One region of the Gordonia sp. PvP123 genome, then DNA from elsewhere that is predicted to be linked to it. Evidence: riboswitches for the same ligand, from Rfam matches in the RefSeq annotation. Region 1 holds a riboswitch; the other holds the start of a gene.
The links. Region 1 has a riboswitch for S-adenosylmethionine ahead of ABIC25_RS08595 (aminotransferase class V-fold PLP-dependent enzyme). Riboswitches for the same ligand answer to the same signal wherever they lie in the genome.

Region 1 (15,994 bases):
GCGGCGGTGACGATGCCGACCGGCAGACCACCGGGCAGTACCGTGCGGCACAGTAGGTCGCCGCCCAGGACCAGCGCCGAACCGATGACCCCGGACACCAGAGGTGTGGGCACGGCGGTACCGGCCAGCCGCAGGGCGATCTGCGGGGCGAGCAGGGCGACGAAGGCGATCGGGCCGGCCGCGGACACACTCAGCGCGGCGACCAGGACCGCGGTGAGGAGCAGCGTCGTCGACACCGCACCGGTGCGGACGCCGAGTCCGCGGGCGAGATCGGGTCCGAGGCTGAGCATCCCGATCTGGCGGGCCAGGACGACCACGACGACGATGCTCGCGCACACACCCGCGACGACCGGCCACACATTCGACCAGCCCACGTTCGCCACCGATCCGACGATCCAGACCTGCGCGCGACCGACATCCCGGATGTCGGCACGGGACAGCAGGAACTGGGTCAGCGCCTGCAGCAGCCACGTCATCCCGACACCGATCAGCACGAGCCGGAACGGGTTGATGCCGCTGTTGGCCTTGCGTCCCGGCCATGCCAAGACGTACATGACGACGGCGGTGAGCAACCCGCCGAGCATGGCGGACGCGGGGACGCCGAGACCGCCGAGCCATGCGCCCCAACTGGTGGTCGAGAACGCGATCGCGGTCACCGCCGCCACGCTGGCACCGGCGGTGATGCCCAGCATGTCCGGCGTGGCCAGCGGGTTCTGGGCGATCAGCTGGGTGAGCGAACCGGCAAGGCCCAGACCGAATCCCACCAGTAGCGCGACCAGCGCGCGGGGCAGGGCGACGTCGAAGACGACGACGTTCTCGACCCGGGTGCCGCCGCCGAGGAGGATGCGCGCGACGTCGATCGGGGTCAGCGGGAAGTCGCTGACCCCGACGCTCGTGAGGAACAGGAGGACGGTGACGGTGGTGGACACCAGTGCCACGGCGAGCATGCGCGGGCGGACGACCATCGACATCGGTTCGATGGCGATCCGGTAGCCGCCGGGATGAGGTGCGATCCGGGTCTTGGCCCGGAGCCCGGTCTTCTCGGCGATACCGGTCGCGGTCTTCATGGAGGTCGGCGGGTTCACACGGTCCCCAATCTCTGTCGGCGGACCATGACGATGAGGAACGGCGCCCCGACCAGTGCCAGCATCACACCGACCTGGACTTCGCCGGGGCGGGCGACGACGCGGCCGAGGATGTCGCAACCGACGAGGAGGATGCCGCCGAGCAGAGCGGAGTACGGGATGATCCACCGGTAGTCGGCGCCCACGATCGCGCGCGCGATGTGCGGGACGACCAGACCGAGGAACACGATCGGGCCGCAGGCCGCGGTGGCGGCTCCGATGAGCAGGGTGATCGTCAGCACGCCGAGGGCGCGGATCAGCACGACCCGGGAACCGAGTGCCTTGGTCATGTCGTCGCCCAGGCTCAGGACGTTGAGGAAGAATCCGCTCGCCAGCGCGAGGACGAGTCCGACGCCGATGAACGGCAGGCTGGCCCAGAACACGTCGATGCCCCGGCCCGCCGTGGACCCGACACTCCAGAAGCGCCACTGGTCCAGCGAATTGGTGTCCACGAGCACGATCGCGGACGTGATGGCGGTCAGCATCGCGGTCAGGCCGGTACCCGCGAGCACCAGGGTCAGCGGACTCGAGCCACTCAACGACGACAACCCGAACACCACGGTCGACGCGATGATCGCGCCGACGAGGCCGAAGAACATGAACGCGATCGGGCTGGTGATCCCCAGCAGATAGATGCCGCCCACGACAGCGCATGCGGCTCCGGCGTTGACGCCCAGCATTCCGGGGTCGGCGATCGGGTTGCGGGTGTGGCCCTGCGTGATGGCGCCGGCCGCACCGATCGCGAGTCCGGCGGACAGGCCGAGCAGTGTGCGCGGCACACGGAGGTCCCACACGATCCCGTCGACGTCGGTGTCCTTCGGCACCTGCGGCATCCGCAGATTGATCAACGCGTTCCAGATCTCCTGGGCGCCGGCGGTGAAGCTCGGCCAGATCTCGTCGAGAGGGACCGGTCGGGTCCCGAAGAGCACGGACGCGACGACCAGCGCTGCAAGGGTCGCGAGCAGCAGCGGGATTCCGAGAACTCGGACAGATCGGCGCACGAAGGTAAACCTTACCAACCTTGCGCGGGGACGCCTCCGCACCGTGTGCGGAGCAGACAAGCCGGGTGTCGTTCGGATAACGAAATGCCGACGAATGCTGAGGGAAGGCTGTGCGCGCGGTAACACTTCGCTCAGGCTGGGTCGATAGTCCCGGTGTCGGTGGGCATCTCGGACCGACAGCAGCAGACCGGTCGCCGGTGGGATGGGATGAACCGCCCCACGACGGCGACGTCGGGAAACACAACAGTGTCGCCTACGAACGAGGAGGATCGATGAAATCGCTGAAACGGGCTCTCACAGGGGTTCTGGTCGCCGCAGGAATCGCCGGTGGAACGTTGGTGGGTGCTGCACCCGCCCACGCCGCCGTTCCCAACCTCCAGATGACGGGCGGGGTCTACTGTCAGTTCGCTGCTCCGGGCACTCCGTGGAACCAGGCGTGGAGCATGACCCGGTTCATGCGGGTCACCGCGCGTGACGGCGAGTTCCGCAACGTCACCCTGCAGGAGATCAACGGCGCGACGAAGTTCAAGTCGCAGCTGAAGAAGAACGAATCGCTCACGATCAAGACCACCTGGTTCGGCTGCTTCCCGTCATCGATCGCCGGATACGCGATCTCCGACTACGCCGAGAACCTGACCGACAATGCCGGTTTCTGGTGGAACGTCCGGCGCGTCGACAACCCGTTGGACCGGCTCGGCACGGGCTCCTCGGCGTCGGCGTCGACGGTCCTGACCGGCGGCGGCACCGACGTCGCGGGCGTTCCCGCGATCCCGGGTCGATGAACAACTGAAGCATTTCGCGCCGGGCGGCGTGCGGGGAGGACGCCCCCGCACCCGCCGGGCGCATGCGAAAGAGCGGCGACCGAGAGATCTCGGCCGCCGCTCTTGTGCGTTCGTCACGCGGAGGGGCGGGACACCTTGTCGGGCTCCGACGCGGCGAGCATGTCCTCGCGTTCAACGACTTTGACGCGTTCGCGGCCTTCGGCGGCGCCGAGTGCGCGTTCGTGTTCGTCGAGTCGGTACCAGCCGTCCCAGGTGGTGAACGGGATGCTCTTGGACTCGAGGAGTTCGATGATGGCGTCCTCGCCGGGTTTGCCGGGTTGGTTGAGGGCCCCGGCTTCCATGTCTTTGAGGATGCAGTCGACGGTCTCGTTGGCGTCGCCCTTGGTGTGGCCGATGAGGCCGACGGGGCCGCGTTTGACCCAGCCGGTGGTGTAGATGCCGGTGAGCTGGTGGCCTTCGTCGAAGACGCGTCCGGCTTCGTTGGGGATGACGCCGGCTTGGGAGTCGAACGGGATCTCGGGCAGGTTGTCGGAGAGGTAGCCGACCGCACGGTAGACCGCGCCGACTTCCCAGTCGGTGGTCTTGCCGGTGGGTTTGACGTTGCCGGTGCCGTCGAGCTGGGTGCGTTCGGTGCGCAGACCGACGACCTTGCCGTCTTCGCCGAGGATTTCGGTGGGGCTTTCGAAGAAGTGCAGGAACAGCTTGTGGATCGCGCCCTGTTTGGGTTCGCGGATCGCGTAGTTCTCGATGATCGTGGCGACCTGGTCGGTGATCTTCGATCCGCGGCGCGCGACGGCCGAACCCTCGTCGTAGTCGATGTCCTCGGGGTTGACGATGACTTCGATGTTGGGGGAGTGGTCGAGTTCTTTGAGTTCGAGGGGGGTGAACTTGGCCTGGGCGGGGCCGCGGCGGCCGAAGACGTGGACCTCGATGGCCTTGTTGGCTTTGAGTCCTTCGTAGACGTTGGCGGGGATCTCGGTGGGCAGCAGTTCGTCGCCGGTCTTGGCGAGTACGCGTGCGACGTCGAGGGCGACGTTGCCGACGCCGATGACTGCGACCTTCTCGGCCTCGAGGGGCCAGGTGCGGGGGAAGTCGGGGTGGCCGTCGTACCAGGCGACGAACTGGGCGGCGCCGTAGCTGCCGTCGAGGTCGATGCCGGGGATGTCGAGGACGCGGTCGTCGGTGGCGCCGGTGGAGAAGATGACCGCGTCGTAGTGGGCGCGCAGTTCGTCGATGGTGATGTCGGTGCCGTAGTCGACGTTGCCGAGCAGGCGTACCTGTGGTTTGTCGAGGACCTTGTGCAGGGCGGTGATGATGCCCTTGATGCGCGGGTGGTCGGGTGCGACGCCGTAGCGGATCAGACCGAACGGAGCGGGCATCCGCTCATACAGATCGATGCTGACGCCGCGGTCCTTGGCGGTGTCGGACTTCATCAACGCGTCGGCGGCGTAGATCCCGGCGGGACCGGCACCGACGATCGCAACCCGCAGCGGGCGGCTGTTGTCGCTCATGGAGTAGGTGTCTTCCGTTGCTCAGCACGCGCCGGCCAGTAATCTCGGTGACCCCCGGGTCCGCGCGTATGGATAAGGCCTATCCCTTCTACGGTAGGCGCTTGCTGTCCCCGACCAAAATCCGTCTGTGAGGTAACCCTCACCTCGACGGGTGATCGGCGGCCGGGGCCGCGGCAGGCTCAGGCCTTGCCCGCGGCGGCCGCGATCGGTTCGACGGCCTGATCGGCGACCCACGGGATGGTCAGAACCGTCGGCACCGACATGGCACTGCCGACCTCTTGGGGCAGGTAGACGACGCGGCCCGACTGCGCAACGGCCAGGCGGTTGAATGCCGCGTTCGACTTCAGCCGGTCGTTGGATCCCTCCCAGTCGACGGCGACGACGACGTCGGCCGAGTCGAGCAGGTTCAGGCTCTCGGCCGGGAGGTCGCCGTAGAATCCGCTGGTCAGCGATGGCTGCAGCGCCGGCGGGAAGGTCAGTCCGTATCCGGCGACGGTCTGCCCGCGGCCGTCGCCGGGGCCGTAGATCGACACGCCGCCGGTCGGGCTGGCGGTCACGACCACAGCGGTCTTGCCCGCGAGTTGCGGATTCTGCTCGCGGACTCGTGCGAGGAACTGCTCGGTCTCGGCCACCTTCCGGTCGGCCAGCTCGGGCAGCCCGACGGCGGTGCCGATCTGTCGGGTCTGCGCGTCCCACGGCACCTGCCAGGGCTGGAACTGCGCGGGCCGCAGGATCGTCGGTGCGGTCTTGCTCAGCAGGTCGAACTGATCGCGGGTGGGGTCGGCGCCGACCGCGGTGATGAGGTCGGGTTCGGTGGCCAGGGTCTTGGGGATCTCGTCGCCGAACGCACCCGAGGAATTGGGGAGGACGACCGGGTTCGAGTCCGCGAGCAGCTCGGCATTCCACGGTGCCGACGCCTGGTCGGGGTCGGCGAAGGGCGCGATCGTGGTGGGGGTGATCCCCAGCGCGAGCAGGGTGTCACCGTCGCCGACGCCCATCGCCGCGACGCGTTTCGGCGCCTGTGCGACCGTCGCGGGGGCATAGACCTGCTGCACGGTCACCGGGATCGCGCCGGCCTCGGGGGCGGGCGCCTGCGCCATCCCGGAGTCGACGGTCTCATCCGGCGGCGAACACGAGGTCGCCACGAGAGCTGCCGCGAGCAGCCCGACGAGAAGGGTGAGTGTGCGGCGGGTGGTAGAGCGCATCCGGGGTCCTCGCTGGTCGTTGCGTTCGGCGTCGTCGTTCTCCGCTGTACTTCGGTACTCAGGTACTCAGGTACTCAAGTACTTAGGGCCACCTTACTCACGGTGTTCCGATTGCCGACGACGCGCGGGTGCGCTCGTCGGGCACCGCACGGCCGGCGACGCCGGTCTCAACCGGTCCCGGGACGCTCGATAGACTGCCCGCCATGGCCGAAGCTGCAGGTGAGGGTGACCAGAGGCCCCCGTCGTGGAAGAACGCATGGCCGTTCTTCGTCGCGGCGGGCGTCGTGGGCCTCGTTGTGCTCGGCGTCGTGCTGTCGAATGTGACCCGTCCCGCCGAGGACCGGGCCGGCGACTCGGCCCAGGTCCAGTACGCGATCAACGACGTCTACACCGCGCGGAACGGCCCGAATTATGCCGAGTACCGGGCGAACACCTGCGCCGCCGACGTCGAGGCGGCCGATTTCATCTCCGAAGAGCGGTTCGTGCAGGACAACCGGGAAACCCTGACCCGCAACGGTCACATCGAGATCCCGGAGATCACGGAGTTGGTCGTCGACGGTGACCGGGCGACCGCGAAGGTTCATTGGCACTATGACAAGACACCCGACGACGTGAACGTCGTCGACACGATCGTGGTGCGCGAGAACGGCGAATGGAAGGTGTGTTCCTCATGACCTATGCCGGTGACCTGACCCCCCGTGAGGCGTGGGAGAAGCTCGAGAGCAATCCAAACGCGGTGCTGGTGGACTGTCGGACGCAAGCCGAATGGTCGTTCGTCGGCGTGCCCGACCTCGAGATCCTGGGTAAGCGCACGATCTTCGCCGAGTGGACCACCTTTCCCGAGGGGCGTCGTAACGACGACTTCGTCGCACAGCTGCGCGATTCGGGCGTGTCCGACGACCAAGAGGTCATCTTCATCTGCCGCTCCGGACATCGGTCGATCGGCGCTGCGCAAGCCGCGACCGCCGACGGAATCGGCAAGGCCTACAACATCGTCGACGGTTTCGAGGGTGCCCTCGACGAGAACGACCATCGCGGCGCGTCGGGCTGGCGTGCCGAGAACCTGCCGTGGAGGCAATCGTGAGTCCTGATCTGCCCGTGGGTCGCCCGCTGCCCGAAGGGTTGTCGGCCGACACCATCGCGGTACGCGGTGGATTGTCGCGCTCCGGATTCCACGAGACCTCTGAGGGCCTCTACCTCACGAGCGGTTACGTCTACGACTCCGCCGAGGCGGCTGAACGTGCCTTCACCGGGGAGGACCAGCGATTCGTCTACTCGCGCTACGGCAATCCGACCGTCGAGATGTTCCAGGAGCGTCTGCGTCAACTCGAGGGTGCGGAAGCGTGTTTCGCGACCGCGAGCGGTATGGCCGCGGTGTTCGTCGCACTCGGGGCGCTGCTCAAGGCCGGTGACCGGCTCGTCGCCGCACGCAGCCTGTTCGGTTCCTGCTTCGTCGTGTGCAACGAGATCCTGCCGCGGTGGGGTGTGGAGACCGAATTCGTCGACGGTGAAGACCTCGAACAGTGGGAGCGGGCGCTGTCCAAGCCCACCGACGCCGTGTTCTTCGAGACGCCGTCGAACCCGATGCAGAGCCTCGTCGACGTCGTGAAGGTCTCCGAACTCGCGCACGCCGCGGGCGCACAGGTGGTGCTGGACAACGTCTTCGCCACGCCGTTGCTGCAGCGTGGTCTCGATCTTGGCGCCGACGTCATCGTGTACTCGGGCACCAAACACATCGACGGACAGGGCCGCGTCATGGGCGGCGCCGTGCTCGGCGCCAAGGAGTACATCGACGGGCCGGTCCAGCAGTTGATGCGCCACACCGGTCCCGCGCTGAGTCCGTTCAACGCCTGGACGCTGGTGAAGGGTCTGGAGACACTGCGCCTACGCGTCGACGCCTCGGTGTCCTCCGCGCTCCGGATCGCCGAGTTCCTCGAGGCCGACCCGCGCGTGCGGTGGGTGAAATACCCGTTTCTGCAATCACATCCGCAGTACGATCTCGCGAAGTCGCAGATGTCGGGCGGCGGCACCGTGGTGACCTTCGAGCTCAACGACCACGACGGCATCGACGGCAAGAAGCGCGCCTTCGAGGTGCTCAACGGCCTGCAGATCGTCGACATCTCCAACAATCTGGGTGACTCGAAGTCGCTGATCACCCACCCGGCGACCACCACGCATCGTGCGATGGGACCCGACGGACGCGCGGCGATCGGCCTCAGCGACTCGGTGGTGCGGCTGTCGGTCGGGCTCGAAGGGGTCGACGACCTGCTCGGGGATCTGGACCAGGCGCTGGGCTGAGCCGGCGCGGCCCGGACGCGGCTAGTCGAGGCTGTCGATCCCCAACGCGTTCAACACCGTCCGGAGTTTGAACGCGGTCTCCTCGAGCTCGCCCTGGGGATCGGAGTGTTCGACGATGCCGCCCCCGGCCCACGTGCGGAGGCTGCGACGATCTGCCTCGAGTTCGAGGCACCGGATGGTCACCATCCACTCGCCGTCGCCGGCGGCGTCGCACCAGCCGACGGCTCCCGCATAGAAGCCGCGTTCCCCCTCGACCTCTCGGATGATCTGTGCCGCAACATCACTCGGTGTGCCGCACACCGCGGGGGTTGGTCCGAGCAGAAGCGCGAGATCCAGTGCGGTGGTGGCGGGGTCGCGGAGCGTCGCGCGGATCGGGGTGGCGAGATGCCAGACCTCTCCGGTCGACTGCAGTTGCGGGGTCGACGGCGCGTCGACGTCGTCGCACAGATGCGACAGCCGGTCCCGCAGATGATCCACGACGAACGCGTGTTCGGCGAGATCCTTGGCCGAGGAGAACAATCCGTCGGCGACCGCGCGGTCGACGACCGGATCCGGCGATCGGGGCGCCGACCCCGCGTACGGGTGACAGGTGACGACCGATCCCGACTTCCGCAGCAGCACTTCGGGACTCGCACCGAACAACCACGACCCGGAGCCGGTGGCCGCGCCGAGGTCGACGCCGAATGCATTGTGCCCGGCGTTCCCGCCCGCGAGGGCATCGAGGAGTTCGCCTGGCGCGACCTCTCGGTCGAGCACGATGTCGACGCTGCGGGCGAGGACCACCTTGCCGACGTCGCCGGCGACGATGCGTTTGACGGCATGCGCCACCCGTTCGCGGTGTTCATCCGCGGTGGGGTGCAGGGTGGTCGACAGCGGGATTCGCGACAGCGGCGGTCCGCCGGCCAGCGGTGCGTCGTCGAGGTCCAAGACCTCGGGCACCACCAGCGCGGCCGGGTCGGCGAGATCGAACGGGATCGCGCCGGTCAGCGCGCCGATCTCGCCGGAACGCAGCGCGGCCGAGGCCGCATCGACATCGGTGAAACCCCGGACGGCGCCCCGGCCCCGCACGGTGCCGTGCGGGCGGGACAACACGAACACATCAGTCGCTGACACCCCTGACACGCTACAGGTAAGTGTGCCCTAACTTCGGATCACGCTGAGTGAAAATTGACACGTCTGCGCGACATCGACGACTCTGGTTCGTAGGTCATGAGTGCCAGTGACAAGCCCCGGCTCGCTGGTCGGCAACCCTCCTCCGCGGTGGGGTGCTCCGGGTGACGACCTGGCCGCGTACCGACCGGACGCGGCAAGCGCGGAAATTCAGAGGAGCTCCTGCCATGACCGCTGTCCTGTCAGCACCGAGAACTGTCGGCCACGAGTCTGTCGATGCCCACGTCGTCGGTCTCGACCACCGTGCGCGCCCGGCCGTTCCCGGTCTCGCCCCGGTCGTCGGCGCCGACGTGACCGTACCGTTGGCCGGCGGCGGGACGACGCGATACGTCAATCTCGATTACGCGGCGAGTGCGCCGGCACTGATTTCGGTGGCCGCCGCGGTCGCCGAGGGGCTCGGCGAGTACGCGAGTGTTCACCGCGGTGCCGGCCACCTGTCGCAGGTCACGACCGCCCGGTACGAGGCCGCTCGGGAGACCGTGCGCGAGTTCGTCCGCGGGCGGGTCGACGACACCGTCGTCTTCACCCGCAACACCACCGACGCCATCAACCTCGCCGCCCACATCACCCCCGGGGACGTCGTGGTGCTCGACATCGAGCATCACGCCAATTTGCTGCCGTGGTGCGCGCCGCGCGACGGTCGCAACCGGGCCCGGGTCGTCCCGGCCTGCGACACCATCGAGGACACCCTGGTCGCGCTCGAGGCCGAGCTCGCGTCGGCGCCGGCCTCGCTGCTCGCGGTCACCGCGGCGTCGAACGTCACCGGCGAGGTGCTGCCGATCGGCCGGCTCGCGTCGATCGCCCACCGGCACGGGGCCCGCATCCTGGTCGACGCCGCGCAGCTCGTCGCGCACCGACCCGTGTCCATCGTCAGTCACGGCATCGACTACCTGGCCTTCTCCGGACACAAGGCATACGCGCCTTTCGGCTCCGGAGTCCTGATCGGCCGCCGGGACTGGTTCGACGCCGCCGATGCCTACCTTGCCGGCGGCGGTGCGACCGCCGACGTCGACCTGGGTCCGAGTGCCGGTGGGGTCACCTGGCACACCGGGGCCGCCCGCCACGAGGCCGGATCGCCGAACGTGCTTGGCGCGGTGTCGATCGCCCGGGCCTGTCGCGCACTCGCCGACCTCGGGCCGGAGGCGATCGGGTTGCACGAGGCGCGCCTGTCCGAGCGTCTCGACGGGGGACTGGCCGCGATCGACGGGGTGCGGCCGTTGCGGATCTTCGCCGACTCCACCGATCGGGTCGGCATCGCGGGCTTCACCGTCGACGGCATCGCACCGCGGGTCGTCGCGGAGTATCTGAGTACACAACACGGCATCGGTGTGCGCGACGGCCGGTTCTGTGCCCACCCGCTGCTCAGACGTCTCGGTCATCCGGCCGGCGCGGTTCGCGCGAGTTTCGGCGCGGGAACCACCTCCGATGACATCGACCGGCTGCTCGACGCGCTACGCGCCCTGACCGCAAGCACTGACCGAACAGACGATCCGACCGAACTCGAACGAGGGGTGACACGATGACCATCGAACTCGACGCACGTGCAGACCGCGGCACCGTGGTCCCCGCACCGACATCCGCACCGACGGCCCCGATCAGCATCGGCCGGCCGGGATTTCAGGTCGCCGTCGCCGGAGACGAACTGGCACAGACATTTCCGATCGTCGTGCGACGCGAGACCCTTCGCGATGCGCAGCGGGCGCGTTCCCTGCTCCGGGCCGGCAGCCACGATCAAGCGAGATTCGTTGTCGCTCTGGAGGTGGAGGTGGCCGTCGCGCCGGATGCCGCGTCGGCGCGTGCGGCGGCCGCTGACGCGGTGGTCGCGTCGTCGGAGGCGAGCTCCGGGACCATCCGCTACATCGGGACCACCCACGGACTGATCACGCTGGTCCGCGACATCTACGCGGCCGAGGTCGCCGACGCGGTGATCCTGGTCCCGATCGACGGCGCGGCCACCGAAGTGCGCATCCGCGAACAGATCCTGCCGGTTCTCGCCGAGCAGCGGCACCGCGTGGCCTGACGGTCCGCTCCGCTGGTACCGGCACCGAGCGCAGCCGCCGGGCCGAGCAAGCGACGAAGGAGCGCGTCGAGGTCGAGGCGCCGAGTCGAAGCCACTCCGGTGACCAGACGAGAACGCCGGCAGCATCTCGACGGATGCTGCCGGCGTTCTCGTGTGTTGCGAAGCGTCAGCCCCGCGAGGGCTCGTTGGCCGCGTCGGGATGCGAGGCGAGGCGGTCGATCGCTTCCTGCGCGACCTTCTCGGCCTGGTCGCGTCCGACCCACCCGCCCGGCTGGACCTCCTTGCCGGGCTCGAGGTCCTTGTAGTGCTCGAAGAAGTGGGCGATGGGGCCCAGCTCGTACTCGGACACGTCGGAGATGTCCTTGATGTGGTCCCAGCGCACGTCCTTGGCCGGGACGCACAGGAGCTTGTCGTCACCGCCGGCCTCGTCGGTCATCGTGTACATGCCGACGACCCGTGCCCGCACGATGATGCCGGGGAACACCGACTCGGGGAGCAGGACCAGCGCGTCGAGCGGGTCGCCGTCCTCACCGAGGGTGCCGTCGATGTAGCCGTAGTCGGCCGGGTAGCCCATCGAGGTGTACAGGTAGCGGTCGAGGTAGACCTTGCCCGTCTCGTGGTCGACCTCGTACTTGTTGCGGCCACCTTTGGGGATCTCGATGGTCACATCGAATTCCACAGTTCCTCCTGGCAGTCTTGATCGGGGATGCCGCGTCGGGCCGAAACGCCCGCACGCTGTCCCAACGATACTGTTGGTCCGGCGACCTCGATGTTCGTACCCCTCGTTGTGCGTACATCCGGGCCCGTTCCATCGACCGTGAACCGTGAGAGACCCGGAGGCTTTGTGGGCGCATCCACCCGAAACGGCGGTCGTCGCGGTCGGAGACTTCTGTGGTGGACGATCACCGCGGTGGTGATCCTGGCCCTCGTCGCCACGGCGTCGGTCGTGATCGCGCTCCGCATCGACCGGGAGCCGGAACTCCCGCCCGGGGTGCCGCCGCAACCCGCCGCGGTCGCCGTCGACCCGCGGATCGGCCCGGTGGTCGACACCGCGCCGGAGCCGACGCCGCCAGGGGTCCTGCGAGCGATCACGCCCGCACTGCGCAATCCCGCGCTGGGCGAGCTCAGCGGCAAGATCAGCGATTCGCTCACCGGTGAGGTCCTCTGGACGAGAACCCCCGACCGTCCCCGCATTCCCGCCTCGAACGCCAAGATCCTGACCGCCGCCGCCGTCCTCGAGGCCGTGCCGCACGATCAGCGACTGACGACGACGGTGGTGGCCGGCAGCAACGGGCAGGTCGTCCTCCGGGGCGCGGGTGACCCCACCCTGTCCGCCCAGCCCGCCGGAACCGACACCTTCTACACCGATCCGGGACGCATCGCCGACCTCGCGCGCCAGATCGAGGAGACCGAGATCCCGGTGACCTCGGTGGCCGTCGACCTCGGCGCGTTCTCCGGGCCGACGATGGACACCACCTGGGACCGGCGGGACATCCAGGGCGGCGACATCGCGCCGATCGAATCACTGATGGTCGACGGTGCCCGGCTGGAGCCGCTGGACGAGTACTCGCCCCGCACCGCGACCCCCGGCATCATGGCCGGCGAGGCGCTGGCCGCCGCGCTCGGTGTCGAGGGGCCGGTCACCGAGGTACGCGGTACCGCCTCGAGCGGATCCGGCGACGAGCGCGTGATCGCGAAGGTCCAGTCGGCCCCGCTGGTCACCCGGGTCAACGACATGCTCCGTTACAGCGACAACGTGCTCGCCGAGACGCTCGCCGTCGAACTCTCCGTGCATCGCGGCGGGCAGCCGACCCACGCGGGTGGGGTCGAGGCGATCGAGCAGGTGCTCTCGTCGGAGTTCCCGGGCCAGTGGGCCGGTACGACACTGCACGACGCGTCCGGGATCTCCTACGCGAACCGGACCACGCCGGAACTGCTCGACGCGGTGATGACGGCCGCGAGTGGTCCCGCCAAACCGGCCCTGCGCCCGATGCTCGACGGGCTGCCGATCGCCGGTGGCACCGGCACACTCGCCGACCGGTTCGACGCCGCCGACAACCCGGGCGCGGGGTGGGCACGTGCCAAGACCGGAACACTGACCGGGGTCAGTTCGTTGACGGGCATAGTGCAGACAGTCGACGGCCGCGTGCTGTCGTTCGCCCTGATGTCCGGCGGCACCTCGCCGGCGGACGCGCGACCCGCCCTCGATGCGGTGGTGGGTCAACTGAGAGAGTGCGGGTGCCGATGATCACGTCAGGAATCGCCGGGCCGGCGGCAGCGGAAGCCGGGACCGAGACCGGGACGCCGCCGGAATCGGGCGCCGAGGACACCGTCGAGCGAGAACGCCGACCGGGTATCGGTTCGCAGATCGACTGGTCGCTGGCCGCGTCCACGGCGAAACGACTCGCCCGCCCCGGCCCGAAGACGACCGCGTACACCTACGAGGCGGCGCGCGCCGAACTGGCCGACGCCGCCACCCGCGCCGAGGCCCCGGTCCGAGGGGTCACGGGTCTGGCCGACGGCCTGCGCGTACCGACCACGCGGGTCCTCGACCGGGCCGGCTGGATCGACGCCGCCTCCCTGTCGATGCGATCGATGCTCGGTTCCGACGAGGAATCCGCCGACGCGGGCTCCCCGGGACTCGGGGCACGATTCGGCGGACTGCAGGCCGGTGGTCTGCTCGCGTTCCTGTCCACCGCGATCCTCGGTCAGTACGATCCGTTCACGCCTGATCCGGAGACCGGCGAACCCGGAGTGCTGATGGTGGTGACGCCGAACATCATCAACGTCGAACGTCAGCTCAAGGTGATCCCGTCGGACTTCCGGCTGTGGGTGTGCCTCCACGAGGTCACCCACCGCGTGCAGTTCTCGGCCAACCCGTGGCTACGTGACTACATGCAGGACAACGTCGCGGTGCTCACCTCCGACGCCGGCGAGTCGACCACCGAGATCGTCACGCGGATGACCAAGGCGCTCAAGGGTTCCGACGGCCCGCGAGAGAAGGGCGTGATCGGGGCGATGCAGTTGCTGCAAAGTCCGGAGCAGCATGCCGCCTTCCAGCGGATGATGGTCCTCGGCACCCTGCTCGAGGGGCACGCCGATCACGTCATGGATGCGGTCGGTCCGGCGCACGTGCCGTCGGTGGCTCGTATCCGCACCGCCTTCGACAAACGACGCACCGCACCGCAGAATCCGGTGCAGCGACTCATCCGGGCCCTCATCGGGATGGATGCCAAGCTCGCGCAGTACATCCGCGGTAAGGCCTTCGTCGACGCGGTGGTCGAGGCCGTCGGCATGGAACGGTTCAACACGGTGTGGACCTCACCGGACACGATGCCGCTGCCGAACGAGATCGACGACCCGCGGGCATGGATTCAGCGGGTCTTGTGAGAAAGGCGGTCGCGGATTTCGCGGCCGCTCACCGGCTCGGTTCCGAGGTCTGCGTGGGACTCTCCGGCGGCCCGGACTCGCTCGCGCTGACCGCGGCGGCCGTCGGCGCGGGTCTCGACGTCACCGCGCTGGTCGTCGATCACGGGCTCCAGCCGGGCTCCGCCCAGGTGGCGAGGACCGCGGCCGACGCGGCGAGTGCTCTCGGAGCCCGAGTCGAGGTCCTGCCGGTGCGGGTCGGCCGTCGCGGAGGTCTCGAGGCCGCCGCGCGCGACGCCCGATACGCGGCGCTCGACGCGGCCCGCGGTGACCGCCCGGTTCTGCTCGGTCACACCGCCGACGACCAGGCCGAGACCGTGCTGCTCGGGTTGGCGCGTGGTTCCGGGGCACGGTCGATCGCCGGTATGCGCGTCTGGAAAAACCCCTGGGGCAGGCCGCTTCTCGGGGTCCGCAGACAACAGACCCTGGCGGCGTGCACCGAACTGGGACTCGCTGCCCACCACGACCCGCACAATCGAGACCCGCGATTCACTCGCGTCCGGCTGCGCTCCGAGGTCCTCCCGTTGTTGGAGGACACGTTGCACGGTGGGGTCGTCGAGGCGCTGTGTCGTACCGCCGCGGGGGTTCGGGCCGACAACGACGCGCTCGACGACTGGGCGGCCCGGGTGCTGGCCGAGTGCGGGCGCGACGACGGCCTGGCGATCGGGCCACTGCTCGATGCGCCGCCGGCGATCCGGACGCGTGTGCTGCGCGCCTGGCTGCTCGACATCGGGGCGACCGAACCGACCCACCGGGTCATCTCGGCCGTCGCCGACCTCCTGGACGCGACGGCCACCGCCGACCGGACCCAGATCGCCGTGGGTGGCGACCCCGGGGTGCGTCGTGTCGTCATCCGGTCCGGCGACACACTGACGGTCCGCCTCACCGCGAGGTGAGACGGACCGTCGTCGTGGGTTCCGCGGCTATCGACGCGGGGGCGTGAAGGGCGAGTTGATCGTCTGGAAGTAGTGGATTCCGGCACCGATCAGTGTGCCTCCACCGCCCAGTGCGAGGCCGGCGATGCCGCCGATCGCGGCTGCCGGCGCGACGCCCACGAGGCAGCCCACCACCACGGCGACGAGTCCGATGACGCAACCGATCACACCGCCGACGATTCCACCGACGACCGTTCCGACCAATGTCCCGACCGATATGCCGGTGCGGAGTTGGGACTGGAATCGTTCGAGAGCCTGATCGTCGCGTTCCTGCCGCGTCTGCGGAGCCGCGACATTGTGCCGAGCCACGCCGCGCAATTTCTCGACCTCGGTCGGATTGAGCGCCGACGAACGTGCGGCGTCCCGCGACGGAATGAGCGTGACCTTGTTCCCCGCGGTCCGGGTGTCGATCGGGAACTGTCGGAATTCGTTGCGGTAGGTGAGCGGCATCCGGAAGAGTTCCGCGCCGGCGATATCCCGGATCGTCAGATTCCCGTTGTCCGTGCTCACCGATGCGTTGTG
Region 2 (15,994 bases), on a different contig from region 1:
CTGGCGATGGCGATGGCCGCCGTTCGGGCCCGCACCGACATCGACACCATCTCGGGGTGGATGCCCGGGGTCGCCGGAGCGCACCTGCGCAGCGGTGACGAGATGGCCCGGCTGCTGCCCGCGCATCCCGATGCCATCGACAACGCGGTGGGCATCGCCGCGGACTGCGCATTCCATCTGGGCCTCATCGCGCCGCAGTTGCCGCCGTTCGACGTTCCCGACGGTCACACCGAGGCGAGCTGGCTGCGCGAACTCACCATGACCCGGGCACGCCGTCGCTACGGCACACCGGCCGAACATCCGCAGGCCTACCGGCAGATCGAGCACGAACTCGCCATCATCGAGACGCTCACGTTCCCCGGTTACTTCCTCGTCGTCGCCGACATCGTCGACTACTGCAAGGACAACGACATCCTGTGCCAGGGTCGGGGGAGCGCGGCCAACTCGGCCGTCTGCTACGCCCTCGGCATCACCAACGTCGACCCGGTCGCCAACACGCTGCTCTTCGAACGGTTCCTGGCCCCCGAGCGCGACGGGCCGCCCGACATCGACATCGACATCGAATCCGACCGACGCGAGGAGGCCATCCAGTACGTCTACCGCCGCTACACCCGGGAGCGCAGCGCGCAGGTCGCCAACGTCATCACCTACCGAGGGAAGTCGGCGATCCGGGACATGGCCCGGGCGCTCGGCTATGCGCCGGGCCAGCAGGACGCCTGGGCCAAGATGCCCGACACGGCACCGACCGACGTCGCCGAGCTGGCCGGCGAGATCCTCGGGATGCCACGGCATCTGGGTATCCACTCCGGCGGCATGGTGATCTGCGACCGGCCGATCGCCGATGTCTGCCCCACGGAGTGGGCGCGGATGGAGAACCGCAGCGTCCTGCAGTGGGACAAGGACGACTGCGCCGCCATCGGGCTGGTCAAGTTCGACATGCTGGGCCTCGGCATGCTCTCCGCGCTGCACTACGCGATCGATCTGGTCGCCGAACACAAGGGGGTCGACGTCGACCTGGCCACCCTCGACCTCGGTGAACCGGCAGTGTACGAGATGCTCTGTCGCGCAGACTCGGTCGGCGTGTTCCAGGTGGAGTCACGTGCGCAGATGGCCACGCTCCCGCGGTTGAAGCCGCGCTGCTTCTACGACCTCGTCGTCGAGGTGGCACTGATCCGTCCCGGCCCCATCCAGGGCGGCTCGGTGCATCCGTTCATCAAGCGGCGCAACGGGGAAGAGCCGGTGACGGTCGAGCATCCGTCGATGAGCAAGGCGCTCGAACGCACCCTGGGAGTGCCGCTGTTCCAGGAACAGCTGATGCAGCTGGCCGTCGACGTGGCCGGCTTCGACGCCTCCGAGGCAGATCAGCTGCGCCGGGCGATGGGATCCAAGCGGTCGCCGGAGAAGATGGAACGTCTGCGGCAACGCTTCTACGAGGGGATGGAGAACCTGCACGGCATCACCGGGGACATCGCCGACCGCATCTTCGAGAAGATGGCAGCGTTCGCCAATTTCGGTTTCCCGGAGAGTCATTCGCAGAGTTTCGCGTCACTGGTGTTCTACTCGTCGTGGTTCAAGCTGCATCATCCGGCGGCATTCTGCGCCGCGTTGCTGCGGGCTCAGCCGATGGGCTTCTACTCGCCGCAGACCCTGGTTGCCGACGCCCGGCGACACGGCGTCACGATCCATCGTCCCGACATCAATGCCTCACTCGCGCACGCCACCCTGGAGAACGATGGTCTCGACGTCCGGTTGGGTCTCGACGGGGTGCGCGGGGTCGGGGAGGAGGCGGCGCAGCGCATCGTCGAACGGCGGTCCGACGGCCCGTACCTCGACATCACCGATCTCTCTCGCCGCGCCGGGCTGACGACCAAGGAACTCGAGGGGCTCGCCGGCGCCGGCGCCTTCGACGGGTTCGGCCTCAGCCGGCGACAGGCCCTGTGGGAGGCGGGGGCCGCCGCGACGGTGCGTGACGATCAGTTGGCCCTGGAGTCGGCGCAGGCGACCCCCACACTCCCGGGACTGTCCGACGTCGAACTCGCGGCCACCGACGCCTGGGCCACCGGGATCACACCCACGTCGTACCCGACACAGTTCCTGCGCCCCCGGCTCGACGCGATGGGCGTGCTGGCCGCCGACCGACTGCTGTCGGTGCCCGACGGTTCGCGGGTGCTGATCGGTGGTGCGGTGACCCACCGCCAACGACCCGCCACCGCGTCCGGGGTGACCTTCATCAACCTCGAGGACGAGACCGGGATGGTCAACGTGGTGTGCTCGGTCGGCCTGTGGGCGCGGTACCGTGTACTCGCCCAGACGGCGCCCGCACTGCTGGTCCGCGGACGGGTGCAGAACGCCGAAGGTGCTGTGACCGTCGTCGCAGATCGTCTGCAACGCATGGATCTTCGGGTGGGAAGCAGATCCAGGGACTGGCAGTAGTGCTCGAGCAGAATCAGGGAAAGAGTCGATGCCGCAACAGGTCGTGGTGACCGTCAAACCGAAGAGCAGCAAGGGCCCGTTGGTCGAGACGGGGCCCGACGGCGCGATCATCGTCTACGTCCGCGAGCCTGCAACGGAGGGCCGGGCGAACAAGGCCGTCTCCGAACTGCTCGCCGCTCACCTCGGGGTTCCGAACAGCAGGATCGCGCTCATCGGCGGCGCCACGGCACGAACCAAGCGCTATCGCGTCGGCTGATCCTAGACAGCACCGGAAAAGCCGTGCTGCCGCCACGCCTCGTACACCACGATGCTCGCGGCGTTGGCCAGGTTGTGGGAACGACGACCGGCGAGCATGGGGATGCGCACCCGGTCGGTGACCTCGGGTTCGTCGAGGACCTCCGCGGGCAACCCGGTCGGTTCCGGGCCGAACAGCAGCACGTCACCGGGCCGGTAGTCGACGTCGGTGTGGTACCGCTCGGCGTGGGCGGTGAACGCGAACACCCGCTCCGGCTTCAGCGTCGTCCAGGCGGTCACCAGGTTGGGATGAACCGTGACATTGGCCATCTCGTGGTAGTCGAGTCCCGCGCGTTTCACCTGCGCGTCGGACATGGAGAAACCGAGCGGTTCGATGAGGTGGAGTTCGCACCCCGTATTGGCGGCCAGCCGGATCGCATTGCCCGTGTTCGGCGGGATGCACGGCTGGTAGAACATGATTCGGAACATGATGGTGTCAGCGTAGTCGGTGCCGTACGAAGCGTATTCCACTCGATCCCGCCCCTCACACCGCCAACGCGGTGTTGGCCCCGCACAGCACGATGCACAGCGTCGAATCCGGTTGCGGCCGAATCTGTCCCGAGGTCACACCGGCGACGGCCGTGGCGGTGCCGTGTTCGACGAGGATGCGATGGGAGTCCCAGAGCATCCGTCGCGCCGCGATGATCTGGTCGTCGGTCACGATGATGCTGCGGACGGCGGGGTTCTCGGCGACGGCGTTCCAGCACAGGTCGCCGACCCGGGTCGCGCCGAGAGAGTCGGCGGCCACGCTCTCCAGTTCGACGGGCACGGGCGTCCCTGCGGCGAGTGCCTGGTGCAGGCACGAGGCACCGAGCGGTTCGACGCCGACGAGGTGATCGCCCGGGCGTAGCGTCGCGGCGAGGCCGGCCAGAAGTCCGCCACCGCCGACACAGACGACGGTCGTGAGTGGCCCGGGCACGTCGTCGATGAGCTCGAGACCGATCGTGCCCGCGCCGGCGACGATGTCCGGGAGATCGTAGGCGTGGAGCGCCAGTGCGCCCGTCTGGTCTGCGAGCTCCTCGGCCGCATCGGCGGCCTCGGAGTAGCGCCGTCCGATGAGATGCACCCGCGCACCCGCGGCACGGAGGGCGTCGATCTTGACCGGCGGTGCCGTCTCGGGGATGACCACGGTGACCGGGACGCCGACGATCCGCGCCGCTACCGTCGCGCCGATCGCGGCATTGCCGCCGGAGGCGACGAGCACACCGGCGTCGGTCAGAATCCCCTGGTCGCGGGCATGCAGGGTCGCCCACAGACTGCCTCGCGGTTTGAAACACCCGCCGAGCTGGGTGTACTCGAGTTTGAGGACCACGTCGACCGGGCCGTCGACGGTGTCGATGACCGTGCGCAGCGTCGGCGTGCGTCGGAGATGGGGACTGATCGCCGCGCAGGCGAGGTCGACGTCGACGGGCACCACGGTCACCACCCCGACCCTAGTGGTGCAGGACCCATCCGTCCGTCGATGACGGATTACCCGGGCACGAGTGGAAGAATGTCGGGCGTGACCGCGATACGACTCGATGGGAAGACCACGCGCGACGAGATCTTCGCTGATCTGGCCGAACGGGTGGAGAAGCTCCGGCTGGCGGGTGTCACCCCTGGTCTCGGCACCGTTCTGGTCGGCGATGACCCGGGTTCGCACTCCTACGTCAAGGGCAAGCACGCCGACTGCGCGCGCATCGGCGTCGCCTCGATCCGCAAGGATCTCCCGGCCGACGCCACGACCGAACAGCTCAACGCCGCGATCGACGAACTCAACGCGGACCCGGCCTGCACCGGCTACATCGTGCAGTTGCCGCTGCCCCGGCACCTCGACGAGAACGCCGCGCTCGAGCGGATCGATCCGCTCAAGGACGCCGACGGACTCCACCCGATCAATCTCGGGCGGCTGGTCCTGGGCAAGGAATCGACGCTGCCCTGCACCCCGCGCGGCGTCATCCACCTGCTGCGCCGCTACGACGTCCCGCTGGCCGGAGCCCGGGTCACCGTCGTCGGGCGCGGCGTCACCATCGGCAGGCCCATCGGTCTGCTCCTCACCCGCCGCAGCGAGAACGCCACGGTCACCCTGTGCCACACCGGGACCACCGATCTCGCGTCCGAGATCGAACGCGCCGACATCGTGGTCGCCGCCGCGGGTGTGCCGCACCTCATCACCGCGGACATGGTCAAGCCAGGTGCCGCGGTGGTCGACGTGGGGGTCAGCCGCACCGACGAGGGTCGTCTCGTCGGCGACGTACATCCCGACGTCTGGGACGTCGCCGGCCACGTGTCACCGAACCCCGGCGGCGTGGGACCGCTGACGCGAGCGTTCCTGCTCGTCAACGTCGTCGAACGCGCGGAGCAGACGCTCGCCTCCGGGGGTGGCGGCGACGCGTGACCCGAGACGAGCGCCCGAGTGAGTCCGCTCACTCCCAGCCGCGTGGTGTCGACAACTCCCGCCCGGGAGGCCGGACCCGCGCTTCCGCCGACCGCACCCGCCTTCGGGAGATGCTCGTCCAACTCCCGTATCTGCTGGTGATGGTGGGTGTGCTCGTCGCGGCACTGCTCGTGATGTTCGATCGCTGGCGGCGTGGGTCGTTCGTCTTCGGGGCGGCGCTCCTCGTCGGCGCCGTGCTACGAGCGTTCATTCCCTCGTCGCAAGCCGGGTTGCTGCAGGTCAGGGGTAAGACGTTCGACGTCACGGTGATGGCGACGGTCGGCGGTGTGATGCTGTGGCTGGCGGCGTCGATCGACTCTTTGGGCACGGATTGATTACAATAGAGACCTGAGCGTGACCTGACGGCCAGTCGTCCGCTCGACCAGGCACTTTCCGCTGCCCTGCCGCAGACGCACCGACCGCTGGAGTTTGTATCACTGCATCACCAACCGACGACACCGTGAGCGAAGTGACGTCCATGGGCGTGTCAGCAGGTGCTGGCATGATCCACTACGTCCTCCTGACGCGTGACGATCTCGGGCGCAGTGTGGTCGACTCACGCGTCATCGACGTCGACCCCACCGACGGTCTCGATGCCGCCGGTCGCGTCAACGCCGGGATCGACGTGATGCTGACCGCGGCCCGCGAGTCCGCGACGAGGGTGGGACCCATCGGGGTGGCCGCACGCACGGGCAGTCAGCGCCGACAACTGCGTTCGAGGGGCAGCGGCCCCCGCCGCCAGGTTCGCCTCGCCGGCGAGGACGAGGCCGTTCTGGCCTACCTCGCCGACACCGGGGAGGTCGACCGCTTCACCGCCGCGGTCGTCGTCGACTGCGGCGACACCGGTATGTCTCTCTACACCGTCGACCCCCGCGAGGGCCGGATCGGCAATCCCGAACACTCGACGGTTCTGAGCGGCCGTCGCCTGGACCGATCCATCGTCGACCAGCTGACCGCGGACAACCCGGCCCTCGGTGAAGCCGGCCGCACCCGGGCCGATCGCAGCGAGTTGCGCAGCGCCTGCCGGACCGCGAAGGAAGAGATCGCCTACGGCGGGACGTCGTCCGCGGCCGAGTCCGTGGTGGCGGTCTCGGCGGGCGCGGGGCGCGTGACGCTGTCGGCGGCGCATGTCGAGCAGGCGATCGAGCCGATGATCCGGGACGCGAGAGAGGTGTTCACCCGGTACATCGACGCCGCACGATCGCGCGGCGTACGGCCGGACGCAGTGATCTTCATCGGCGGCCTCGCCAACCTTCCCGCGGTGCGCACGATCGCATCTGGGCATGATCTGGAAGTTGTCGGTCCGACCGCTCCGGAATTGGTCGTGGCCACCGGCGCAGCCCTGCTTGCGCTCCAGAGTTATTCGGGCGCAGCGCGTCTGGCGTTCATCGGCGGAAAACCGCAACGTGAGTGGCTCTCCGCGACACCCATCGCGGTCGCCGGAGCCGTCATCGCCGCCACGCTCATGACGATCTACGCGGTGAGCTCGTCATTCGCGGATCGTCCGGCCGTTGATCCGCAGCCCTCGGTCAGCAGCAGCGTGCCACCGGCCGCGGCAACCAGTGACAGCGACCCGCCGGTCGCCCCGAGGCCCCCCTCGCAGCCGATCACCCGGATTCCGGATGAGCCCGTCGAGCCGACCGTCGTGGCCCCTGTCCCGACCCAACAGCCCATGCCGCAGACCGGCTGGAACGATCCGCCGGCCTGGGCGACCACGGAGTTGCCGCCGACGCGCCCGTCGACGAGCACCAGCACCCGCACGCTGTCGCCGTTCCCGTGGCCGGAGTTGCCGTTCCCGCCCGGATCGACGCCGACGATCCCGCCGGAACTGTTGCCGCCGGGTTTCCTCCCGCCGAGCGCCGCGCCCACGCCGCCGCCTCCGACGTATACGACGCCGACGCCGGAGTCTCCGCGCACCGGTTCGGCACGGCCGAGCAGCACGCGCGCCCAGGGGGCGACCCAGGCGCCGTCGGTGCCCGACTCAGGGCAGCCCGCTGATCGGGGCGGGGAGTCGGCACCGCAGATCCCGCCGTCGCCTCAGCCCAGCAGTCCGGTGCCCACGGTTCCCGCGCCGCGCTGACGAGAGGTCGCCGACGGCCGGATCGGGACGCCCTCAGGCGTCGCGTCGCGCGAGTTCGACTGTGCGCTTGAGCAGATCGCTGATGGCGTCGAACTCGGTCAGGAAGCCGTCGTGACCGGTGTCGGAGTGGACGACCTGGAGGCCGCCGACGCAGTTGCCCAGCTCCTCGGCGAGTTCGACCTGGAGCCGGATCGGGTAGAGGCGGTCGGAGTCGATTCCCCCGACGATCACCGGAACGGTGCATGCGTTGAGCGCCTTGGCGACTCCGCCGCGACCGCGCCCGACATCGTGATGGTTGAGGACCTCGGTGAGGACGACGTAGCTCGCCGGGTCGAAGCGCGACATCAGCTTCGACGCCTGATGGTCGAGGTAGCTCTGCACCGCGTAGCGCCCGCCGGTCAGCGGATTCTCGTCGCCCTGGGCGTCGTTCGCGAATCGGCTGTCGAGCTCGGGCTCGCTGCGGTACATGAGATGGGCGATTCGACGAGCGATTCCCATGCCCTGCAACGGGGTTCGTCCAGTGCCGTGATAGTCGCCACCGCGCCAGTCCGGGTCGGCCTTGATCGCGGCGATCTGAGCGGACTGGATACCGATCTGGTCCGCGGTCGCGCGGGCGCCGACGGCGAGGACGAGTGCACTGCGCACCCGGTCGGGGTACTCGATGACCCACTCGAGGGCGCGCGCGCCACCCATCGACCCGCCGAGAACCGCACCGACGCTGGTGATTCCGAGGCGATCGAGGAGTGCCACCTCGGCGCGGACCTGGTCGAGGACGGTGATCTGCGGGAAACGCGAACCCCACGGACGGCCGTCGGGGGCGATGGAACCCGGGCCGGTGGACCCCTTGCATCCCCCGAGGACGTTGGCGGAGATGACGCACCACTCGTCGGTGTCGATGGCCTGCCCGGGCCCGATCAACCCGTCCCACCATCCGGCCGAGTCGTGGTCGGCGTCGGCGGGGCCGGTGACATGCGAGTCACCCGTCAGCGCATGAAGAGTGAGGATCACGTTGTCGCGGGACGGCGACAACGTCCCCCAGCGCTGGAACGCCAGGGTGACGTCGTCGATCCGTGCTCCGCTGTCGAGAGGCAGCGATCCGATCGGGATGCCGACGAGTTCCCCGTCCGGGAGAGACTCCCAATCGGGCTGATCAGACGCTGTCGCGTTCAGGTCGATACTCACCGACAAAGCTGCCTCACCTGTTTCACTTGGCCGCCGCGAATCCCTGTTCGAGGTCGGCCAGGATGTCGTCGATTCCCTCGATGCCCACGGCCAGTCGGACCAGTCCGGGGGTCACGCCCGCGGCGAGTTGCTCCTCGGGGGTCAACTGACTGTGCGTGGTCGAGGCCGGGTGGATCACCAGCGAGCGCACGTCGCCGATGTTGGCGACGTGGCTGTGCAGGCTGAGCGCGTCGACGAACCTCTTGCCGGCGTCGACGCCGCCGGTGATCTCGAAGGCGATGATCGCGCCCTGACCCTTGGGGGCCAGTTCCTGGCCGCGCTTGTACCAGGGGGAGGACTCCAGGCCGGCGTACGCCACCGACTCGACCTGGCCGTGGCCCTCGAGGAAGGCGGCGACCTTCTGCGCGTTGGCGACATGGCGCTCGATGCGCAGGCTCAGGGTCTCCAGGCCCTGCGCGAGGAGGAACGCGTTGAACGGTGCGATGGCCGCACCCGTGTCACGCAGCCACTGCACGCGGGCCTTGAGTGCGAACGCGGGCGCCCCGAGGTCGGCGAAGACCGCGCCGTGGTAGCTGGGGTCCGGGGTGGTGAAACCGGGGAACAGGTCTTTCCCGTCGCGCTGGACACGCCAGTCGAAGGTCCCGCCGTCGACGATGACGCCGCCGATCGCCGTGCCGTGGCCGCCGATGTACTTGGTGGCCGAATGCACGACGATGTCGGCCCCGTGGGCCAGCGGATTGATCAGGTACGGCGTGGCGACCGTGTTGTCGATGATCAGCGGTACGCCGTTGCGGTGGGCGACCTCCGAGATGCCGGGGATGTCCAGGATCTCGTTGTTGGGGTTGGAGATCGACTCACCGAAGAACGCGCGGGTGTTGTCCTTGACCGCGGCCTGCCACGACGCCGGATCCTCGGGATCGTCGACGAACGTGACCTCGACGCCCAGCTTCGGCAGCGTGTAATTGAAGAGATTGAAGGTGCCGCCGTACAGGCGCGGGCTCGACACCACGTGGCCGCCGGTCTCGACGATGTTGAGGATCGCGTAGGTCTCCGCGGCCTGGCCTGATGCCACGAGCAGCGCGGCGACGCCACCCTCGAGTGCGGCGATCCGCTGCTCGACGGCATCCTGGGTCGGATTCATGATGCGGGTGTAGATGTTGCCCGGCTCGGCGAGCCCGAAGAGGTTCGCGGCGTGCTGTGTGTCGTTGAAGACGTACGACGTCGTCTGGTAGATCGGCAGCGCCCGCGCGTTCGTCACCGCATCGGCGGCCTGTCCGGCGTGGATCTGCTTGGTCTCGAAGCTCCAGTTGTCCACTGGGGAGGTGCCGTCGGCGGAAGTGCCGTCAGGGGCATCAGACATGGCGATTGATCACTTTCTACGGTCGGCAGGGCCAACTCGACCCTGGTGGGGTCCGACCTTCGGACCCGCGCTTGCCGGGGATCGTCGCTGCGATCCCACAACCCGGTCATCACCCGGAGCACCCCACCGCGGATGGAGGGTTGCCGATCAGCCAGCCGGGGCTTGACGCTGATGCTCATGACCTGGCGACAAGGATATAACACGGATGTGAGTGCCGGAGAACCGTCCCGGTCAGGCCGCGTCCAACACTTTCCAAGCGCGGTCCGAAGGTGGCATGAGCTGTCCTCCGACCGAGTGAAATCACGTGTGGTCAGATGTATCGTGCCAGGTCACGGTCGTTAGCGTCCCTCAGCGTGCTGTCGGTTTCACCGTCGCGGATCTAGCGTTCGGACCAGCCCCGGCTGCGTCGGAGGATTCCGATCGGGTGGTCCGGGTTCGCACAGGAGCGCCCCATGGCCGCGATCGCTCGTCTCCGAACCCGACGGACCTCGCTCACGATCGCCGCTCTGACCGCCCTGGCGGTCGCGGCAGCTCTCAGCCTGTCCGGGGCCCCTCCCGCGACGGCCGCCGAATGCAGCGACTCGGGCGCGGTCATCATCGTGGCCGGGACCAACGACCCGGAGAGCGCCCATCTCGTCGGTGTGAAGCAGCGCTACACCGGCAAGGTGCCGACGGTGCAGAACGGCGAGGTGGTCATCGAGGACGACCCGGGGAGTCCCTATCTCGCCGCGCCCAAGGACGTGATCCACGTCGACTACCCGACCACGCTCTGGCCACTCGGTGCCGCCGGATACGACGACAGCACCGGACAGGGCAGGAGTGCGACGGCGTCGGCGATCGCCGGCTATCAGCAACGATGCGGAGCAGGCGCCGATATCGTGGTCGCAGGCTATTCGCAGGGTGCCCGTGTCGCCGGGGACGTACTCGCCGACATCGGGAACGGTCGCAACGTCGAGCAGGTCGTCGCGACCGACGAGAACGGCGACGTCATGCTCGACGAGCAGGGCAATCCGGTTCTGGTGGACATCGTGACGGGGAACGTCTCCGGCGAGCTGTACGCGGATCCCCGCCGCTCCGGCGACAAGACCGGCCGCGGTATCGAGTTGTCGTTGATCGGGATCATCCCGGGTCTGACGATGGCAGGGGCACGAGGTGCGTCCGAGACCGACGGCGGGTTCGGAGACCTCGAGGGCCGGGTGGTGTCGGTCTGCATCGATGGCGATCCCATCTGTGACCTGCCGGATCCGATCCACGACCCGATCGGCGCGATCGACGGCCTGCTCGGCTACTTCACCAAGCACAACCTCTATCCGTTCCAGATGTATCGGGATCCGCGCACATCGACGTGGAACGACGGGCGGACCGTTCGCTGCGATCCGGGGACCGCGGTGTGCGTGGTCACCGCCGATTCCGCATTCGCCGAACTCGTTCAGGGGTGGGCGCGCGATCTGGGGTTTTCCGGCGACATCGGGGACTTCTTGTCCGGTCGTCCGACGATCGACCTGCCGTACGGCATCGAACTCGCGAACCTGCAGCCGGTGATCCGGCTCGTGCAGGACCTCCTGCCCCCGCTGCCGAAGCTCGGGTATGGCGCCTATCTGCCGGATCTGTTCGTCTTCGAGGACATCCTGCAGGGGATCCTGACGCTGTCGCCGGCGAGATTCGTCGACGGGGCCACCGCCCTTGCCGCGAGCCTCCGCAGCATCGTCCTGCTCCCGGTGAACTTCGTGCGGTACTGGGCGGGAACGATCGTCGGACCGGTGGCGCCACAGGCCGGCACCGTCACGGTTCTCGCGGCGGATGCGTCGAGTCTGCGGTCGTCGACGTTCTCGAGGCTCGCGACCGCAAGCGGTGACGCCATCGAACCGGTTCGGGTCGAACCGGCCACCGGATCCGACGACTCGGTGGTGCCGTCACCGGCCCCGGCCGACCCGACCGCCGACACTCCCGGGGGACCCGCCGGCACCGACGACGCGAGCGGTGTCGAGGCGCCCGACGAGGATCCCGCCCCGGCGCCCGTCCGCGACGAGGTCCCGGCCGCCACCGATCCGTCGTCGGGCGAGCTGTCCGGGGACGAACCGGCCGGGGAGGAACCGGCGGGGGAGGAACCGGCGGGGGACGAGCCGCCCGGAGACGACCCCGAGGCGGCCGACACGGCCCCGGCGGGAGACGGGTCCGGGGGCGGCGCCGAGGCCGGCAGCTGATCCGGGGCGCACGGTCGCGGCGCCCGACCGCGACCCGGCCGATGCGATGACCGCGCGGGCAGGGGGGTGTGAATGAACTCACCGCCGGGTCCGGAATCAGGGCCTCCCGGACACGGTTGGCATCAACCGTGTCTGACGCTCTTTCCACCACCGATGCCCCGGCCGACGTCTCGCTGACGGATCGGCTCGCCGCTCCGGAGGTCCACCGTCCCGAGGGGGCCGTCTCGGTCGGCGTGTCCCGCCGGGTACGTCGCTGGACGATTCTCGCCCTCGCGCTCGGCGGTTTCGGGATCGGTACGACCGAGTTCGTCGCGATGGGTCTGCTGCCCAACATCGCCGGCTCGCTCGGAGTGTCCGAACCGACTGCCGGACATGTCATCTCGGCGTACGCGATGGGTGTGGTGGTGGGGGCTCCGCTGATCGCGGCGCTCACCGCGAGGATGTCTCGACGCACGTTGCTCATCGGTTTGATGGTGGCGTTCACCGTGGGCAACCTGGCCACGGTTCTCGCGCCGGACTACGGGCTGCTGCTGGTGGCGAGGTTCGTGGCCGGTCTGCCGCACGGCGCCTACTTCGGCGTCGCGGCGCTGGTCGCCGCTCACCTCGCGGGCCCGCGGAATCGCGCCAAGGCCGTGGGGCAGGTGATGCTCGGTCTGTCGGTTGCCAACGTGTTCGGCGTGCCGGCCGCCGCCTGGCTCGGGGAGACCTTCGGCTGGCGGTCGGCGTTCGCGATCGTCGTCGTCATCGGGGTCGCCACCGTCATCGCACTGATGCGCGCCCTTCCGGCGCTCACCGGGATGAAGACCACCGATCCGCTCACCGAGCTCGGTGCACTCAAGCGGTCCCAGGTCTGGTTCACCCTCGTCATCGGGACCGTCGGATTCGGCGGGATGTTCGCGTTCTACACGTATCTGAACTCGGCGTTGACCACTGACACCGGGCTGTCGGTGTCGGTCGTGCCCTTCGCGCTCATGCTGTACGGACTGGGCATGGTGACCGGCAACTTCGTCGGCGGCTACATCGCCGACCGCAGCGTGTCGGTGGCGATCCTCGGTGGCCTCGCCGCCAGCGCCCTATCGCTCGGCGCGTTCGCGGTGCTGGCTGAGAACGCCTGGGCAGCGCTGTTTCTCACGTACATGGTGGCGCTCACCGGTACGGCGATGCTGCCCGCGCTGCAGACCAGGCTGATGGATGTGGCTGCTGACGCGCAGACCCTGGCCGCCGCGTTGAACCATTCGGCACTCAACATCGCCAACGCGGCCGGCGCGCTGCTCGGTGGTGTGGTGGTCAGCGCAGGCTACGGGTATCTCGCACCGTCGGTCGTCGGGGTGTTGCTCGCGCTGGCCGGCATCGCGGTCACCGTGGTGGCCCTTGCGACGTCGCGGCGCCGGCCGGTCGGATCCTGACCGAGCGAAGTCCTCTGTTCGACGACGAGGGCCGACCGGAGAGTTCCGGTCGGCCCTCGTCGTCGAACGCGTGGGTCAGCTGTTGGTCGGCGGTGTGGCGATGGTCTTCGAGAGATAGAGCTGCTCGCCGAGTTTGTTGATCAGCTCGAGCTGGGTTTCGAGGTAGTCGATGTGTTCTTCCTCGTCGGCGAGGATCTGCTCCAGGAGGTTCGCACTCGTGATGTCACCCTTGGACCGGCACAACGCGATTCCGGGGCGGAGTCGTTCCACGACCTCGACCTCGATCGCCATATCCGATTCGAACTGCTCGCGGATCGACTGTCCGATGCGCAGCGGCAGCAGGCGCTGGTAGTTGGGGAGGGCATCGAGGAACAGGATTCGATCGGTCAGGATCTCGGCGTGCGTCATCTCTTCGATCGACTCGGCCCGGGTCTTGGCCGCGATCTCGGTCAGCCCCCAGCTCTGCTGCATCTTCGCATGCAGGAAGTACTGGTTGATCGCCGTGAGCTCACTGGTGAGCTGTTCGTTGAGCAGTTCGATGACCTCGTCGTCGCCACGCATGTGTCAGCCTCCGGTTCGCCGTGAATGTCCGGTCGAACCGTAACACGACAAAACCCCCCGCGCGTCGTGTCGCGCGAGGTTCGTCGGGTCGGCTGTCAGGTCATGCAGCGGTCGTCGCGGTTGACGCCCTTTCGCTCAGGATGTCGTGCAGTTGGTCCAGGCAGGTTCCGCAGCCTTCGCCCGCGCCGCATCGGTCGCTGATCGCATCGACGGTGTACGCACCTGCGTCGCAGTGTGCGTGGACCTCGTCGACCGTCACGGCGCGGCATATGCAAACGAACATCTTCGGACTCACCTTCGTGCCTGGATTAGGCAATGCTTACATATCTTAGGGTGTCCGCACAAGGGTTGCCTTACCTCTATCTGGCCGTGTGCGCCGCGGCCACGGCCGGCCGGGGCTGTCCGACCCGGTCCGTAGGATGTGGCCCCGTGCCACTCACGATCTCCACGGTGAACGTCAACGGAATCCGCGCAGCGGTGAAACATCGGTCGGAGGCCAACCGCGGCTTCCTGCCCTGGCTCGATCAGGCCGGACTGGAAGGGTCCGGGTTGGACGTGGTCCTGCTGCAGGAGGTCCGGGCCAGTGCGGAACTCGCCCGCGACGCCCTGGCGCCGGCGTTGGCCGAGGGCTGGCATCTCACGATGAGCGAGTCGGCCGTGAAGGGCCACGCGGGCGTCGGCGTGCTCACCCGGGGGGAGCCCGCCGCGGTGCGGGTCGGGTTCGGGAGCGCCGAGTTCGACGAACTCGGGCGTTATGTCGAGGTCGACCTCGACACCGATCTGGGGCCGTTGACCGCCGCGAGCCTGTACCTCCCCAAGGGGGCCGCGCTCTCCGACGCCGAGAAGGACATCGCCAAACATGACGAGAAGGTCCGGTTCATGGCCGAGTTCGGCGACCATCTCGGCCGGCTCGTCCGTCGTCGCCGGCATGTCGTCGTCGGTGGCGACTGGAACATCGCGCCCGCCGAGGCGGACATCAAGAACTGGAAGGGCAATCTGAAGAGCCCCGGTTTCCTGCCACATGAGCGTGCGTGGGTGGCCGATCTGCTGGCGGCCGGGTGGCGCGACGTCATGCGCGAGCTGTTCCCCGACGACGCCGGTCCCTACTCCTGGTGGTCGTGGCGCGGAAAAGCCTTCGACAACGACTCCGGGTGGCGTATCGACTACCAGCTCACCAACAAGATGCTGGCCGGCCGCGCGACCAAGGCCGAGGTCGCACGTGCCGCGGCATACGACCTCCGCTGGTCCGACCATGCGCCGGTCACCGTGCGGTACGAGTGACGGGATCTGACAAACTGGGCGTCATGACCAGCGACGCAGAGCGCACCGGAGACCCGTCGGCCGGTGCGGTGCCGACCCGCCCGCGTGTGCTGTCGGGCATCCAGCCGACCAGCGATTCCTTCCACCTCGGGAACTATCTCGGCGCCGTCCGGCAGTGGGTGGCGTTGCAGGACGATTTCGACGCGTTCTACTTCATCCCCGACATGCACGCGCTGACCGTGCCGTTCGAGCCGAAGGTCCTGGCCGACCGCACCCGTCTGAGCGTTGCCCAGTTGCTCGCCGTCGGCGTGGACCCCGAGCGTTCCACCATCTACGTCCAGTCCCACATCCCCGAGATCGCACAGCTGACGTGGGTCCTGTCGTGCATCACCGGCTTCGGCGAGGCGAGCCGGATGACCCAGTTCAAGGACAAGTCGGCGAAGCAGGGCGTCGACGCGGCGGGTGTCGGCCTGTTCACCTATCCCATCCTGATGGCCGCCGACATCCTGGCGTTCGGAGTCGACCGGGTGCCCGTCGGGGAGGATCAGCGGCAGCACCTCGAACTCACCCGCGATCTCGCGCAACGCTTCAACTCCCGCTTCGGCAAGGTGCTCAAGGTGCCGCAGGCGCACATCGTCTCCGAATTCGCCAAGATCTACGACCTGCAGAACCCGACCGCCAAGATGAGCAAGTCCGCCGAGACCGACAAGGGTCTGATCAACCTGCTCGACGACCCCAAGCGTTCGGCGAAGAAGATCCGCTCCGCCGTCACCGACACCGGATCGGAGATCCGGTTCG

Region 2: another riboswitch for S-adenosylmethionine. It lies ahead of ABIC25_RS04500 (bifunctional o-acetylhomoserine/o-acetylserine sulfhydrylase); the one in region 1 lies ahead of ABIC25_RS08595 (aminotransferase class V-fold PLP-dependent enzyme).

What each region holds. Positions count from the first base shown of each region.
Region 1 is NZ_JBEPPN010000004.1:154,584-170,577, reverse strand. It holds gene ABIC25_RS08640 (FecCD family ABC transporter permease) at 1-1,067, opposite strand, end outside; gene ABIC25_RS08635 (FecCD family ABC transporter permease) at 1,082-2,125, opposite strand; gene ABIC25_RS08630 (hypothetical protein) at 2,398-2,907, shown strand; gene ABIC25_RS08625 (FAD-dependent oxidoreductase) at 3,021-4,418, opposite strand; gene ABIC25_RS08620 (ABC transporter substrate-binding protein) at 4,598-5,623, opposite strand; gene ABIC25_RS08615 (Rv0361 family membrane protein) at 5,827-6,297, shown strand; gene ABIC25_RS08610 (rhodanese-like domain-containing protein) at 6,294-6,707, shown strand; gene ABIC25_RS08605 (O-succinylhomoserine sulfhydrylase) at 6,704-7,921, shown strand; gene ABIC25_RS08600 (isochorismate synthase) at 7,943-9,019, opposite strand; SAM riboswitch class IV at 9,127-9,240, shown strand; gene ABIC25_RS08595 (aminotransferase class V-fold PLP-dependent enzyme) at 9,259-10,614, shown strand; gene ABIC25_RS08590 (hypothetical protein) at 10,611-11,111, shown strand; gene ABIC25_RS08585 (inorganic diphosphatase) at 11,278-11,790, opposite strand; gene dacB (D-alanyl-D-alanine carboxypeptidase/D-alanyl-D-alanine endopeptidase) at 11,956-13,359, shown strand; gene ABIC25_RS08575 (Rv3626c family coenzyme F420 biosynthesis-associated protein) at 13,356-14,501, shown strand; gene tilS (tRNA lysidine(34) synthetase TilS) at 14,498-15,433, shown strand; gene ABIC25_RS08565 (DUF8020 domain-containing protein) at 15,461-15,994, opposite strand, start outside.
Region 2 is NZ_JBEPPN010000002.1:350,974-366,967, forward strand. It holds gene ABIC25_RS04460 (error-prone DNA polymerase) at 1-2,433, shown strand, start outside; gene ABIC25_RS04465 (DUF167 domain-containing protein) at 2,462-2,689, shown strand; gene ABIC25_RS04470 (tRNA (cytidine(34)-2'-O)-methyltransferase) at 2,692-3,156, opposite strand; gene ABIC25_RS04475 (serine/threonine dehydratase) at 3,212-4,153, opposite strand; gene ABIC25_RS04480 (bifunctional methylenetetrahydrofolate dehydrogenase/methenyltetrahydrofolate cyclohydrolase) at 4,229-5,104, shown strand; gene ABIC25_RS04485 (DUF3017 domain-containing protein) at 5,215-5,478, shown strand; gene ABIC25_RS04490 (Hsp70 family protein) at 5,646-7,223, shown strand; gene metX (homoserine O-acetyltransferase MetX) at 7,257-8,411, opposite strand; gene ABIC25_RS04500 (bifunctional o-acetylhomoserine/o-acetylserine sulfhydrylase) at 8,428-9,765, opposite strand; SAM riboswitch class IV at 9,828-9,948, opposite strand; gene ABIC25_RS04505 (cutinase family protein) at 10,218-11,969, shown strand; gene ABIC25_RS04510 (MFS transporter) at 12,098-13,375, shown strand; gene bfr (bacterioferritin) at 13,451-13,936, opposite strand; gene ABIC25_RS04520 ((2Fe-2S)-binding protein) at 14,037-14,219, opposite strand; gene ABIC25_RS04525 (exodeoxyribonuclease III) at 14,366-15,217, shown strand; gene trpS (tryptophan--tRNA ligase) at 15,241-15,994, shown strand, end outside.